One region of the Streptomyces sp. NPDC002588 genome, then DNA from elsewhere that is predicted to be linked to it. Evidence: riboswitches for the same ligand, from Rfam matches in the RefSeq annotation. Region 1 holds a riboswitch; each other region holds the start of a gene.
The links. Region 1 has a riboswitch for cyclic di-AMP ahead of ABT057_RS33685 (M23 family metallopeptidase). Riboswitches for the same ligand answer to the same signal wherever they lie in the genome.
Positions count from the first base shown of each region.

Region 2: it holds a riboswitch for cyclic di-AMP, as region 1 does, so the genes downstream of both, ABT057_RS09085 (transglycosylase family protein) here and ABT057_RS33685 (M23 family metallopeptidase) in region 1, are expected to answer to the same signal.
Region 3: it holds a riboswitch for cyclic di-AMP, as region 1 does, so the genes downstream of both, ABT057_RS42060 (C40 family peptidase) here and ABT057_RS33685 (M23 family metallopeptidase) in region 1, are expected to answer to the same signal.
Region 4: it holds a riboswitch for cyclic di-AMP, as region 1 does, so the genes downstream of both, ABT057_RS12195 (M23 family metallopeptidase) here and ABT057_RS33685 (M23 family metallopeptidase) in region 1, are expected to answer to the same signal.

Region 1 is NZ_JBEOWF010000036.1:19,717-22,644, forward strand. It holds gene ABT057_RS33680 (aldo/keto reductase) at 1-694, opposite strand, end outside; gene ABT057_RS33685 (M23 family metallopeptidase) at 781-1,809, opposite strand; cyclic di-AMP (ydaO/yuaA leader) riboswitch at 1,819-1,984, opposite strand; tRNA gene ABT057_RS33690 (tRNA-Met) at 2,218-2,291, opposite strand; gene ABT057_RS33695 (dihydrofolate reductase family protein) at 2,338-2,928, opposite strand, start outside.
Region 2 is NZ_JBEOWF010000006.1:173,360-176,287, forward strand. It holds gene ABT057_RS09075 (cytochrome P450 family protein) at 1-226, shown strand, start outside; gene ABT057_RS09080 (transglycosylase family protein) at 362-1,342, shown strand; cyclic di-AMP (ydaO/yuaA leader) riboswitch at 1,547-1,714, shown strand; gene ABT057_RS09085 (transglycosylase family protein) at 1,718-2,431, shown strand; gene eno (phosphopyruvate hydratase) at 2,742-2,928, shown strand, end outside.
Region 3 is NZ_JBEOWF010000055.1:48,943-51,870, forward strand. It holds gene ABT057_RS42055 (tellurite resistance/C4-dicarboxylate transporter family protein) at 1-297, opposite strand, end outside; gene ABT057_RS42060 (C40 family peptidase) at 391-1,548, opposite strand; cyclic di-AMP (ydaO/yuaA leader) riboswitch at 1,557-1,730, opposite strand; gene pcrA (DNA helicase PcrA) at 1,962-2,928, shown strand, end outside.
Region 4 is NZ_JBEOWF010000009.1:40,198-43,125, forward strand. It holds gene ABT057_RS12190 (alpha-galactosidase) at 1-547, shown strand, start outside; cyclic di-AMP (ydaO/yuaA leader) riboswitch at 850-1,009, shown strand; gene ABT057_RS12195 (M23 family metallopeptidase) at 1,014-1,949, shown strand; gene ABT057_RS12200 (SGNH/GDSL hydrolase family protein) at 2,254-2,928, shown strand, end outside.

The DNA of each region.
Region 1 (2,928 bases):
GCGGGCTCCGCACCGTCGTACCGGGCCGGTACTTGCCGGTGAGGAACCCGGACGCGAGGGCGTAGTAGGGGACGGCGGCGAGGCCGGCGCGGGCGGCGAGCTCCTGGAGGCCGCCCTCGTAGGTGTCGCGGGAGACCAGGTTGTAGTGGGGCTGGACGGCGACGTACCGGGCGAGGCCCTCGCGGTCGGAGAACTCCAGGGACTCCCGCAGGCGTTCGGCGGTGATGTTGGAGGCGGCGATGTGCCGCACCTTGCCCGCCCTCACCAGTTCGTCGAGCGCGCCGATGATCTCCTCGACCGGCACCTCGGGCTTGTCGAAGTGGGTGTAGTAGAGGTCTATGCGGTCGGTGCCGAGGCGGCGGAGGGAGGCGTCGGCGGCGGCCTTGATGTTGGCGGCGGTCAGGCCCGGGAAGTCGGGGTGCTGGCTGACCTTGGTGGCGATGACGACGTCGTCGCGGTTGCCGCGGGCCTTGACCCAGTTGCCGATGACGGTCTCGGACTCACCACCGCTGTTGCCCTCGGCCCAGGCCGAGTAGGAGTCGGCGGTGTCGACGAAGTTGCCGCCGGCGGCCGCGTAGGCATCGAGAACGGCGAAGGAGTCCGCCTCGTCGGCGGTCCAGCCGAAGACGTTGCCGCCGAGGGAGAGGGGGTAGACCTCGAGACCGGAGGAGCCGAGCTTGCGCAGAGAAGTCATGCTCGGCTTCAACAACGGCCTCGGACGGGCTCATTCCGGCCGCGGGACAAAGAACATGTGAACGACTGCGGCCGGAGAACGGGGTGTCAGGGGTTGAGGCCCTTGCTCCGCAGCCAGGCCATCGGGTCGATGCCGGTGGCGCTGCCGCCGGGGTGGACCTCGAGGTGGAGGTGGGCGCCGGTCACGTTTCCGGTGGCGCCCACGCGGCCGATCACGTCACCGGTGGCGACCTTCTGGCCGACACTGACGCTGATGGACGACTGGTGGCAGAACCAGAGTTCGGTGCCGTCGTCCAGAGTGAGGATGGTGCGGTAGCCGTAGGAGCCGGCCCAGCCCGCTTCGGTGACGGTGCCGCTGTGGACGGCCTTGATGAGCGTGCCGGTGGGGGCCGCGAAGTCCAGGCCGGTGTGGTAGCCGGAGGACCACAGGGCGCCGGCCTGACCGAAGGTCGAGGTGATGGTGTAGGAGGAGGTCGGCAGCGTGTACTGCTTGGCCAGTTCGGCCAGCCTCGCGGCCTCGGCCTTCTCCTTGGCGGCCTGTTCGGCCTTCTCCTTGGCTTCGGCGGCCTCGGCCTTGGCCTCCTTGGCGGCCTTGGCGACGGCCGCGGCCTGAGCCTTGGCCGCGGCGGCCTCGGCCTTGGAGGCGACCTGGGTCTGCTGCGACGCGGCCTGCGCCATGATCCGGCTGCGCAGTGCCTCACCGGCGTCGGCGGTGGCGCCCTGGGCGGTGTCGTCGGCCTCGGAGCCGAAGTTGACGAGGGCCGGCGCCGCGTCCTCGGCGGTGTCCTCGTCGGTGATGAGGGAGCCCACGCCCGGCAGGTCGGGCATGGAGATGGAGACGGGGGCCTTGCCGGTGTTGGCGCTGGCCATCCCGCCCGCGCTGACGGCGGCTATGACGCCGACGCCGAGGACGGTGGAGCTGCGGGCGAACCCGCCGCCGCGCTGCTTGGCGACCCGGTGCTTGCCCCGTACCGGACCGACGGACTCCGCGGTGGGGTTCCACTCCTCCCACGGGCCCTCGTCGGTGCGGTAGCTGCCGAAACCGAAGGTCTCGGTCTCCGGAGAGCGCTGGCTCGGCACGAACGGGGCTTCTGGGGCAGGCCGGTTGGACGCCACGCGGGCGCACTCCTTTCCTTCCGTCGCCTACCGGGTTAGCTGACGGGTTCGGAGCAGGAAGGTCTCCTACGCGCGTAAACCGTTCGTGACTCTGCGAGTTCACTGCGGCTTTTGTGCGATTCACCCCAAGGTGGTGGTTCCCCGGTTCCCTTGCGGGATTCGACGCGTGCGCACGGAGCCGACTCTTGTGACGGCTGGGACGACCGCGCTGCGTTATCGAACGTTAATAGACCTGGGGGCGGGTTTCCAAGCTCTTCGGCTTGATCAACAACATTTTTGGCCTGGACTTTCAGGCCATCACCGGTGGAAAACGGGCGAGTTGGCACCAAGTCACAGTCGACGCACAGTCACCGAAGCCGAAAACACCGAGGGTCGGAACCCTTTCGGATTCCGACCCTCGGTCTTCAGTAGCGGGGACAGGATTTGAACCTGCGACCTCTGGGTTATGAGCCCAGCGAGCTACCGAGCTGCTCCACCCCGCGGCGATGACTCCACTGTACGCCATCGGCGGCACCGAAAGCACATCGGTTATCCGAGCAGGCCGAGCAGGTGCGCGTTCGGCGCCTTCGCCCGCTCCGCGCACTCCGGGAGTACGACGACGTCGACACCCTCGGCCGTGAGGAGGCCGTTGCCGTCGGCGGCCGTCACGAAGGTGTCCGGCTCCTGCCAGGCGGTGACCACCCGGCGCACTCCCGCGTCGAGGATGAGGCGGGCGCAGGGGGCCGGGCGGGAGGAACGGCGGGCGCAGGGCTCCAGACTGCTGTAGACGGTGGCGCCGGGCAGACGGGGGTCGGCGGGGTCGAGTTTCGCGAGGGCCGCCTCCTCGGCGTGCACGACGGGGTCGCCGGCCTCGCGGGAGTGGCCGCGAGCCAGTTCCGTGCCGTCGGCGGCGACGATCACCGCGCCGACGCTGAAGGCGGTCTGCGCGGGCGGGCACTCGGCGGCGAGCGCGCAGGCGAGGTCCAGCCAGCGGCGGTCGGCGGCGGAGGGGAGCGGGCCGGTGCCGGGCGCGGTGGGCTCGTAGCGCATGAGGACGACGTCCTCGATCCGCCGGGTCTCGGTCAGGCGCAGCCGGCCTTCCTGGTAGGCGCCGGGTCCGAAGAGACGGGGCGCGTCCGG
Region 2 (2,928 bases), on a different contig from region 1:
CCCCCTCGCCCGCCTGGAGGGCCAGACCGCGCTCGCCACCCTCCTCACCCGCCTCCCGGACCTCGAACTCGCCGTGGACCCGGCTGAGTTGAGGTGGCGCGGCGGGCTCATCATGCGCGGACTGCGCACGCTCCCGGTCGAGTTCACTCCGGTCCGTGACCGACCACAGGTCAGCGGGAGTGTGACCGTCCGGCGGAGCAAAGGTGACCGGTCCTCAACTCTGTGATCTTCACGTGATCTGCGCGGCATTAACTTGTGACAAGTGATCGTCTGCCGATACGTTCACTCGTCAGCGCGGCAACCCGGATGCTCCCGCACCGCCCGCCGTGCCGGTTACAGATGTCCAGAGAAAGGCCCTCGCATGCTCTCCGGGAACGGTCGTCACCGTCGCCCCCGTCAGGCTCCGGCCCTCCTCGTCGCGGCGGGAGTGACCGGCTCCGCCATCGCCATCCCGCTGTTCGCGGCCGGTGGGGCGAGCGCCGCCGACGGCACGGTGTGGGACAAGGTGGCGCAGTGCGAGAGCGGCGGCTCCTGGAGCGCCGACGACGGCAACGGCGAGTACGGCGGCCTGAGCCTCACCCAGGACGACTGGGAGACGTACGGCGGACTCGACTACGCCAAGAGCCCCGATCTGGCCAGCCGCAACCAGCAGATAGCCGTGGCGCAGAAGCTCCTCGCGGCAGAAGACGTCGGCGTGTGGGGTACCTGTGCGCTGACCTCCGGGCTCACCAAGGAGTCCGGCGCGACGGACGTGGACACCGGCGTGGCCGACGACTCGTCCGACTCATCTGCTTCATCCGGTTTGTCCGACCTGACCAAGGGATTGTCGTCCGGCTCCTCGGACTCCGGCGACTCCGGTGCGAGCTCCTCCGACTCGTCCGGCGATACGTCCTCTTCGTCCCCCGAGTCCGGTCAGTCCTCTTCGTCCCCGTCCTCCGCCGCGAAGGATGAATCCGACAAGTCGGACGCGTCCGGCGACGGTCGGGGCGATTCGCAGCCGACCGGCGGTTCGCCCACGGCCACCCCGGAAACGGACGACTCGGACAATGCGGCCCAGGAGGCGGGTTCTTGGAGCCTCGTCGACACCGGCTCGCTCACTTCGGGCCGCCACCGTGGTTCCACCGCCGACGAGACCCTGTCGGCCGGTACCACCGCCACCTCCTCCGGCCGGCACGCGGCGAGTACGTACACGGTGCGGGAGGGCGACTCCCTCATCACCATCGCCGACTCCCTTGGTGTCGACGGAGGGTGGGAGGCGCTCTACGCCGAGAACAAGGACCTCATCGGTGCCGACCCGAGCGACATCGTCGCCGGTCAGACCCTCGACGTAAGCGTCCAATAGGGCGGCAACGGCACCAAAAGCGACGGGAGTTCACTCATACTTCGCGCCGAATGTCCGTTTTGGCGAAAGTGTGGGATGAGTCTCAGAAGCCCTGATCGTCTTTGAAATTCAGCGGATCGCGTGACTACGGTCGAGGCCGCTCGGCAACCCGAGCCCCGGCCACCGCAACGCCGAATCCTGCCAGCGGCGGCCCGGGAACAGTCGTCGCGTCAAGCGCCGTAGGCAGGAGCGGGGGACCCAAGGTAAGTGCCGGGCCCAGCGGTTGACGCTGGACCGGCTCGGGGTGAAGCCGCGCACCGCGAGGTGTGCGGCCGGGCAACTCAACCGGCCCGAACCCGACAGCTCACCTCGCAGGCGTCGGTGAGGGGATCCACCATGCTGTTTTCCAGCAAGGGCAAGCACCGTCGTCCGTCCAAGGCCACCCGCGTCGCCGCGCTCGCCGGCGTCACCGGTGTCGCCATCGCCGCCCCGCTGATGGCGGCCGGCAGCGCCTCCGCCGCCACCGCCTCCGAGTGGGACGCGGTCGCCCAGTGCGAGTCCGGCGGCAACTGGTCCATCAACACCGGCAACGGCTACTACGGCGGCCTGCAGTTCTCCGCCTCCACCTGGGCCGCGTACGGCGGCACGGCGTACGCCTCCACGGCCGACAAGGCCAGCAAGTCCCAGCAGATCGAGATCGCCGAGAAGGTCCTCGCCTCGCAGGGCAAGGGTGCCTGGCCGGTCTGCGGCACGGGCCTGTCCGGCGCCTCGTACAACGGCAGCAGCTCGTCGAGCTCCGGCAGCAGCTCCTCCGGCTCGTCCAGCTCCTCCACGCAGTCCCGCTCCGCCGACGAGCAGGCCGCCTCCCGCTCCACCGACCGCCCGGCCGCCACCAAGAGCGAGCAGGGCAAGAAGACCGTCACCACCCCGACCGGCAAGAAGGTCAAGAAGGGCGACGGCGAGTACAAGGTCGTCAAGGGCGACACCCTGAGCTCCATCGCCGCGAAGCACAAGGTCAAGGGCGGCTGGGAGAAGCTGTTCCAGCTGAACAAGGACATCATCGACGACGCCGACCTCATCTACCCGGGCCAGCAGCTGCACCTGAAGTGACATCCGGCTGCCGGTAGGTTCACAGCGCCCTCACAAGTGATCCCCCCAGACTGAAGACCTCGCGAGGGTTCCCCCGTCCCCACGGGCTCCCCGCTCCGGTGTGTGTTCCCCCGTACGCACCGGAGCGGGGTTTTCTCTGCCCCCATTTTTCGTCCGGACGTCACCCACCCTTTGTTCCGTGGGGGAACAATGTGTACGGTCAGTTTGTCCACGGGACGGTCGGTCGGCTGCCGACGCCCCGAAGGCGGTTAGGCTCTAGTCGCAAGGCCCACGCGGCCCCGCACTACCAGCGTCACATCCCAAGAAGGAGATGCTCGTGCCGTCCATCGACGTCGTCGTAGCCCGGGAAATCCTGGACTCCCGAGGCAACCCCACGGTCGAGGTCGAGGTCGGCCTCGACGACGGCAGCACGGGTCGTGCCGCCGTCCCGTCCGGCGCCTCCACCGGTGCCTTCGAGGCCATCGAACTGCGCGACGGTGACCCGAACCGCTACCACG
Region 3 (2,928 bases), on a different contig from region 1:
CTGCCGGCCGAGTTCCGACACACGGGTCCCGAGCACGGCCGTGGCGGCGACGGCGGTCAGTGCCCCCGGCGTGCCCGCCTCGGCCCGCCACCGTTCGCGCTCCCGCACCAGCCGTACGGCGAAGTCCGCGGCCAGCGCCAGCCAGGCGGCGACGGTCAGCGCCAGCGTGACGCGCGACAGCGCCTCGTAGCCCGCGAGGTGCAGTCCGACCGACAGGATGCCGGTGGCCATCACGGCGGCCCCGGCCGCCGGCGCACACCGCGCCCACCAGGCGCGCAGGGGGGAGGAGGCGGACATGGGGCCGATGCTAGTGCCGCGGCACTAGTGCCGAGCGGCTTGAGTGGGGGCACGCGCGCGTGCGTCAGTCCATGTGGTGCACGCGCGCATGCGTCACGCCGGGCGGACCACGCTGTAGATGCCCGACTCGCCGTCGTAGTAGATCGACTCCTCGCGGACGTACGCGCCCGGCTTCGGGGCGTGGATCATCATGCCGTTGCCTATGTAGATGCCGACGTGGCTGACGTCGTCGTAGAAGAAGACCAGGTCACCGGGGCGGGCGTCGGCGAGGGAGACGGTGGTGCCGGCGTTCACCTGGTCGTAGGTGGTGCGCGGGAGGGAGACACCCGCGGCCTTCCAGGCGGCCTGGGTGAGACCGGAGCAGTCGTAGGAGTCGGGGCCGGTCGCGCCCCAGACGTACGGCTTGCCGATCTGCGCGCGGGCGAAGGCGAGCGCCTTCTCGGCCTTGGTGGTGTACGACGAGGAGTCGGCGGAGGACGAGGAGGACGACGCGGACGTGTCCGAGGAGGCGGCGCTCTCCTGCTCCTTGGCGGCCTGTTCGGCGGCCTGCTGCCGGGCCAGCTCCGCCGCCTTGCGCGCGGCCGCCTCCTGCTTCTCCTTCTCGATCGCCGCCAGCCGCGCCTTCTCCTCGGCGGTCAGCCGGGACAGCAGCTCGCGTGCCTCGCTCAGCTTCGTCTGGACGGCCGTCTTTGCGGCCTTCAGGTCGCTCTGCGTGTCGGTGAGCGCGGCGAGGCTCTCGGCGGCCTCCTGCCGCTTCCTCATCGTCGCCGACTGCTCGGTGACGTAGTCGTCGACCGCGCCCTTCTGGCGGTCGGTCAGGCGGCTCATCAGCTGCGTCTGGTCGAAGTAGTCCTGCGGGGAGTCCGCGAGCAGGAAGGTCGCCGTGTCGGGTGCGGAGGCGCCGGTGCGGTACTGGGCGGCGGCGAAGGAACCCAGTTCCTCCCGCGCCGCGTTGAGCTTCTGGGTGCGCCGGGCGACGTCGTCGAGGAGGCCGTCGACCCGCCCCCGTTCCTTGGTCGTCTTCTCCTTGGCGGCGTTGTACTTCTCGGTCGCCGACTCCGCCTGGCGGTAGAGGTCGTCGACCTTCTTCTCCACCTCCTCCAGGCTCGGCTTGCCGTCGTCGGCCGGGGCGGCGTTCGCCGACTGGGAGAGCAGGGCCACGGACGTGAGGGCGGCGGTGGCGAGGGCGGGCGTGCGGATGCCTGCCACGCGGGTGCCGGGGAAGCGCGGCTTGCGGTGCTGCGACGCCAAGGGAGGCGACTCCTTCCATCATCCGCCTACCGGGTTAGCTGTCGGGTTCGGGCGGATGGTTCGGAAGGGCGCCCTACGGCCCTTCCCGGGAGGGGAGTCGGGCCGATTCACCCCAGAGGTTCGGTGGGTCCCCGGCTCCGGCTGCCGCACAGGGGGCGCACCGGACTCGGCGGAGGCCGTGCGGCCCGGCGAGGTTCGCCGGTGGGGATCCGTTTGGCCTGCCCGGCACGGTAGCCAACTGGTGTGGCCTCTGTGAAGGTTGATGGGCGATATGCCCGATACATTTTCGTGACCTTGAGCGAAGACCGCACGCGAGATCACGTGCTGTGATATCTCCGCCCCGGAAGGTGAGAGCGGGGATGTTCCGGGGAGGGCGGCGCGTTGTCGGTGGGGCACCCTAGACTCGGAGAGCGATGAGCAGCCTCTTTGACGACAGCTTCCTGGCGGACCTCCAGGGCCCCCGTGCCCATGAGGAGGAACCCCCGCCGCCGCCCGAGGACGATCACGGACCGGAGCCGGTTCCGGACGATCTGTTCGGCGGGAAGTTCGACGTGCCTCCCGGCGGGACCGCCCACCACCCGGACGCCGGCGACCGGGACGCCTACTACCGCGACGGCGCCCCCCGCCCGGTGGTCGACGCGGCGGCGCTCCTCGAGGGGCTCAACGACAACCAGCGCGCGGCCGTCGTCCACGCCGGCACCCCCCTGCTCATCGTCGCCGGCGCCGGCTCCGGCAAGACCCGCGTGCTCACCCACCGCATCGCCCACCTGCTCGCCGAGCGCCATGTCCACCCCGGCCAGATCCTCGCGATCACCTTCACCAACAAGGCCGCGGGCGAGATGAAGGAGCGCGTCGAGCAGCTCGTGGGCCCGCGGGCGAACGCGATGTGGGTGATGACCTTCCACAGCGCGTGCGTGCGGATCCTCAGGCGCGAGTCGAAGAAGCTCGGCTTCACGTCCTCCTTCTCGATCTACGACGCCGCGGACTCCAAGCGCCTGATGGCCCTGGTCTGCCGCGACCTGGACCTCGACCCCAAGCGCTACCCGCCCAAGTCCTTCAGCGCCAAGATCAGCAACCTGAAGAACGAGCTGATCGACGAGGAGGACTTCGCCGCACAGGCCACCGACGGCTTCGAGAAGACCCTCGCCCAGGCCTACGCCATGTACCAGTCACGGCTGCGCGAGGCGAACGCCCTCGACTTCGACGACCTGATCATGACGACGGTCAACCTGCTGCGTGCCTTCCCTGACGTCGCCGAGCACTACCGCCGCCGCTTCCGCCATGTCATGGTCGACGAGTACCAGGACACCAACCACGCCCAGTACGCCCTGGTCAGGGAGCTGGTCGGCACCGCCGAGCACCCCGTCGACGTACCGCCGA
Region 4 (2,928 bases), on a different contig from region 1:
GTGGACCTCCGACAACACCGACCCGCTCGACCGCCTCGACATCCAGCACGGCTTCAGCCAGATCCACCCCGCGCGCGTCATGGCCGCCTGGGTCACCGACAGCCCCAACGTGCAGCTCAACGGCCGGACCAGCTCGCTGCGCTTCCGCTTCGTCAGTGCCATGGCCGGGGTGCTGGGCGTCGGCGGCGACCTCTCCGAGTGGAGCGAGGAGGAACTCGCCGAGGCCCGTGAGTGGGTGGAGCTCTACAAGGAGATCCGGCCCCTCGTGCAGCACGGCGACCTCTACCGGCTGCGGCCGCCGACGGGCGGTCTGAGCGCCGTGCAGTACGTCCGCGGTGACGAGACCGTCGTCCTGGCCTGGCTCCAGGCGCAGCGGTACGGCGAGCCCGTTCCCGCGCTGCGGCTGCGGGGCCTCGACCCGACGGCGGCGTACGAATGCCGTGAAACGGGCGAAGTCCACCGCGGGGCGGTGCTGCTGCACCACGGGCTGCGGACCGGGCTGCGCGGCGACCTCGATGCGATGGTTATCCGGCTGCGTCGCATCTGAGAGATGTGTCCGAATTGGATCCTTCGTTACAACTCGCTCTGGAATAAGGGATTCTGGAGAGAATCACGTGAGCAGCGTCATATTCGTGACCGACCGTCGCCCGTCATGTTCACGTAATGACCAGGCTTTTCAAGGGTGTTAGGCGGAAAAAGCGCTCTCGATTCACGGAGTGTCACCGGGAATTCGCACAGCGGATCAAGAGAAATGCGTGAACAGGGCAACCTCTGCTTGTTCCTGTGCGTCTTGGTCGCTTACGTTCCAGACCAATCCGGGCGGACGCCGAATCCTGTCACCGTCCGGAATCCGCACACTCACCCGTACATGGCAGGAGCGGGGGACCCACAGGCAGTACCGCCTGTTCCGGCCTCCGGAACAGGCTTTGGGGTAAAGCCGCGCCTCGGCGCGGCCGGGCATCTCCAGTCCGCACCCGACAGCTCACCTCGCAGGCGCCGGAGAGGAATTCGCCATGCCCGCGAAGGGTAAGCACCGCCGTCTCAAGAGCCGGCGTTTCACCCGTTCGATAGCCGTCGCCGGAACCGGCGGGGCCGCACTCGCCCTCCCGCTCATGGGGGCCACCGGTGCCCACGCGGCCACCCCGCAGTCCGCCTCCTCCGCCTCCGTCTCGGAAAAGGCCGTGCAGGCGGCTCCAGTGGCACAGAAGAAGGCCGCCGCAGCGGCCGTCCGGACCTATACCGTCCGGCCCGGCGACTATCTCTCGAAGATCGCCGACGAGCAGCACGTCAGCGGCGGCTGGCGCAAGCTGTACGAGGACAACCGCGAGGCCGTCGGCGGCGACCCGTCGCTGATCCACCCCGGCCTGAAGCTGTCGATCGGCAAGAGGGCCGCGGCCGGGACCAAGTCCTCGTCCGGTTCGTCAGGTTCGTCCGGTTCGTCGGCGTCGAAGTCGTCGTCGGCCTCCGAGACGAAGTCGTCCGGCAAGGCGACCACCCGGACCGCCGCCGAGACCGGGGCGGACTCCTCCGGCTCCTCCGGCGGATACACCCTCCCGGTGTCCGGTGCCACCATCGGCACCGGCTACCACGTGGCGGGCAGCATGTGGTCCAGCGGCTACCACACCGGCGTCGACTTCGTGGTCCCGACCGGCACCTCCGTCAAGGCCGTGGCCGCGGGCACCGTCGTCTCGGCGGGCTGGGGCGGCGCGTACGGCAACCAGGTCGTCATCAAGCTCGGTGACGGCTACTACGCCCAGTACGCCCACCTCTCCCAGCTCTCCGTCTCGGCCGGCCAGACCGTGACCGAGGGCCAGCAGGTAGGCCTCTCCGGTGCGACCGGCAACGTGACCGGCCCGCACCTCCACTTCGAGATCCGCACCACGCCGGACTACGGCTCGGACGTGGACCCGGTCGCCTACCTCCGCTCGCACGGCGTCGCCGTCGGCTGACCCGGCCGGCAGCCCCCGAGAACCACCTGCCTGACACGCGGCCGGAGGCCGGACCCCGATCCCCGGGTCCGGCCTCCGGTGCCGCCACGGAGTGGTCCGGCTCGGGCACTTCGCCTTCCGGACCACGTGGAGCCACTTCCGGATCGCCAACTTCCGCGTACGGTCTCCTATTCCCTGATTGGCCAACTCTTTAGCAGTGGCTTATCTCACCGCCCGTCAACCCCTTCCTACGATCGCGTAAGTCACATTCGAAGGTGAATGATGATCTGCTGTGGCAGACGATTCGAAGAATGACAACAGATCAGTGATCGGGTCGTACGTGGCGGTGGGGGACAGCTTCACCGAGGGCGTCGGCGACCCCGGCCCCGACGGGGCGTTCGTCGGCTGGGCCGACCGGTTCGCGGTACTGCTCGCGGACCGCCGGCCCGAAGGCGACTTCGAGTACACCAACCTGGCGGTGCGCGGGAAACTGCTCGACCAGATCATGGAGGACCAGCTTCCGCAGGCGGTGGAGCTCGCCCCGGACCTGGTCTCCTTCTGCGCGGGCGGCAACGACATCCTCCGTCCCGGCACCGACCCCGACGAGGTCGCCGAGCGCTTCGAGCGCGCGGTCGCCTCACTGTCCGCCGTCGCCGGCACGGTCATGGTGACGACGGGCTTCGACACCCGCGGCGTTCCCGTGCTCAAGCATCTGCGCGGGAAGATCGCGACCTACAACGGACATGTGCGGGCCGTCGCCGACCGGTACGGCTGTCCCGTCCTCGACCTGTGGTCCCTGCGGTCCGTGCAGGACCGCAGGGCCTGGGACGACGACCGGCTCCACCTGTCCCCGGAGGGGCACACGCGGGTGGCGCTGCGGGCCGGGCAGGTCCTGGGGCTCCCGGTGCCGGCCGACCCCGAGCAGCCCTGGCCGGTGCTGCCGCCCCGCGGCACGCTCGAGGTGCGCAGGGACGACGTCCACTGGGCGCGGGAGTATCTC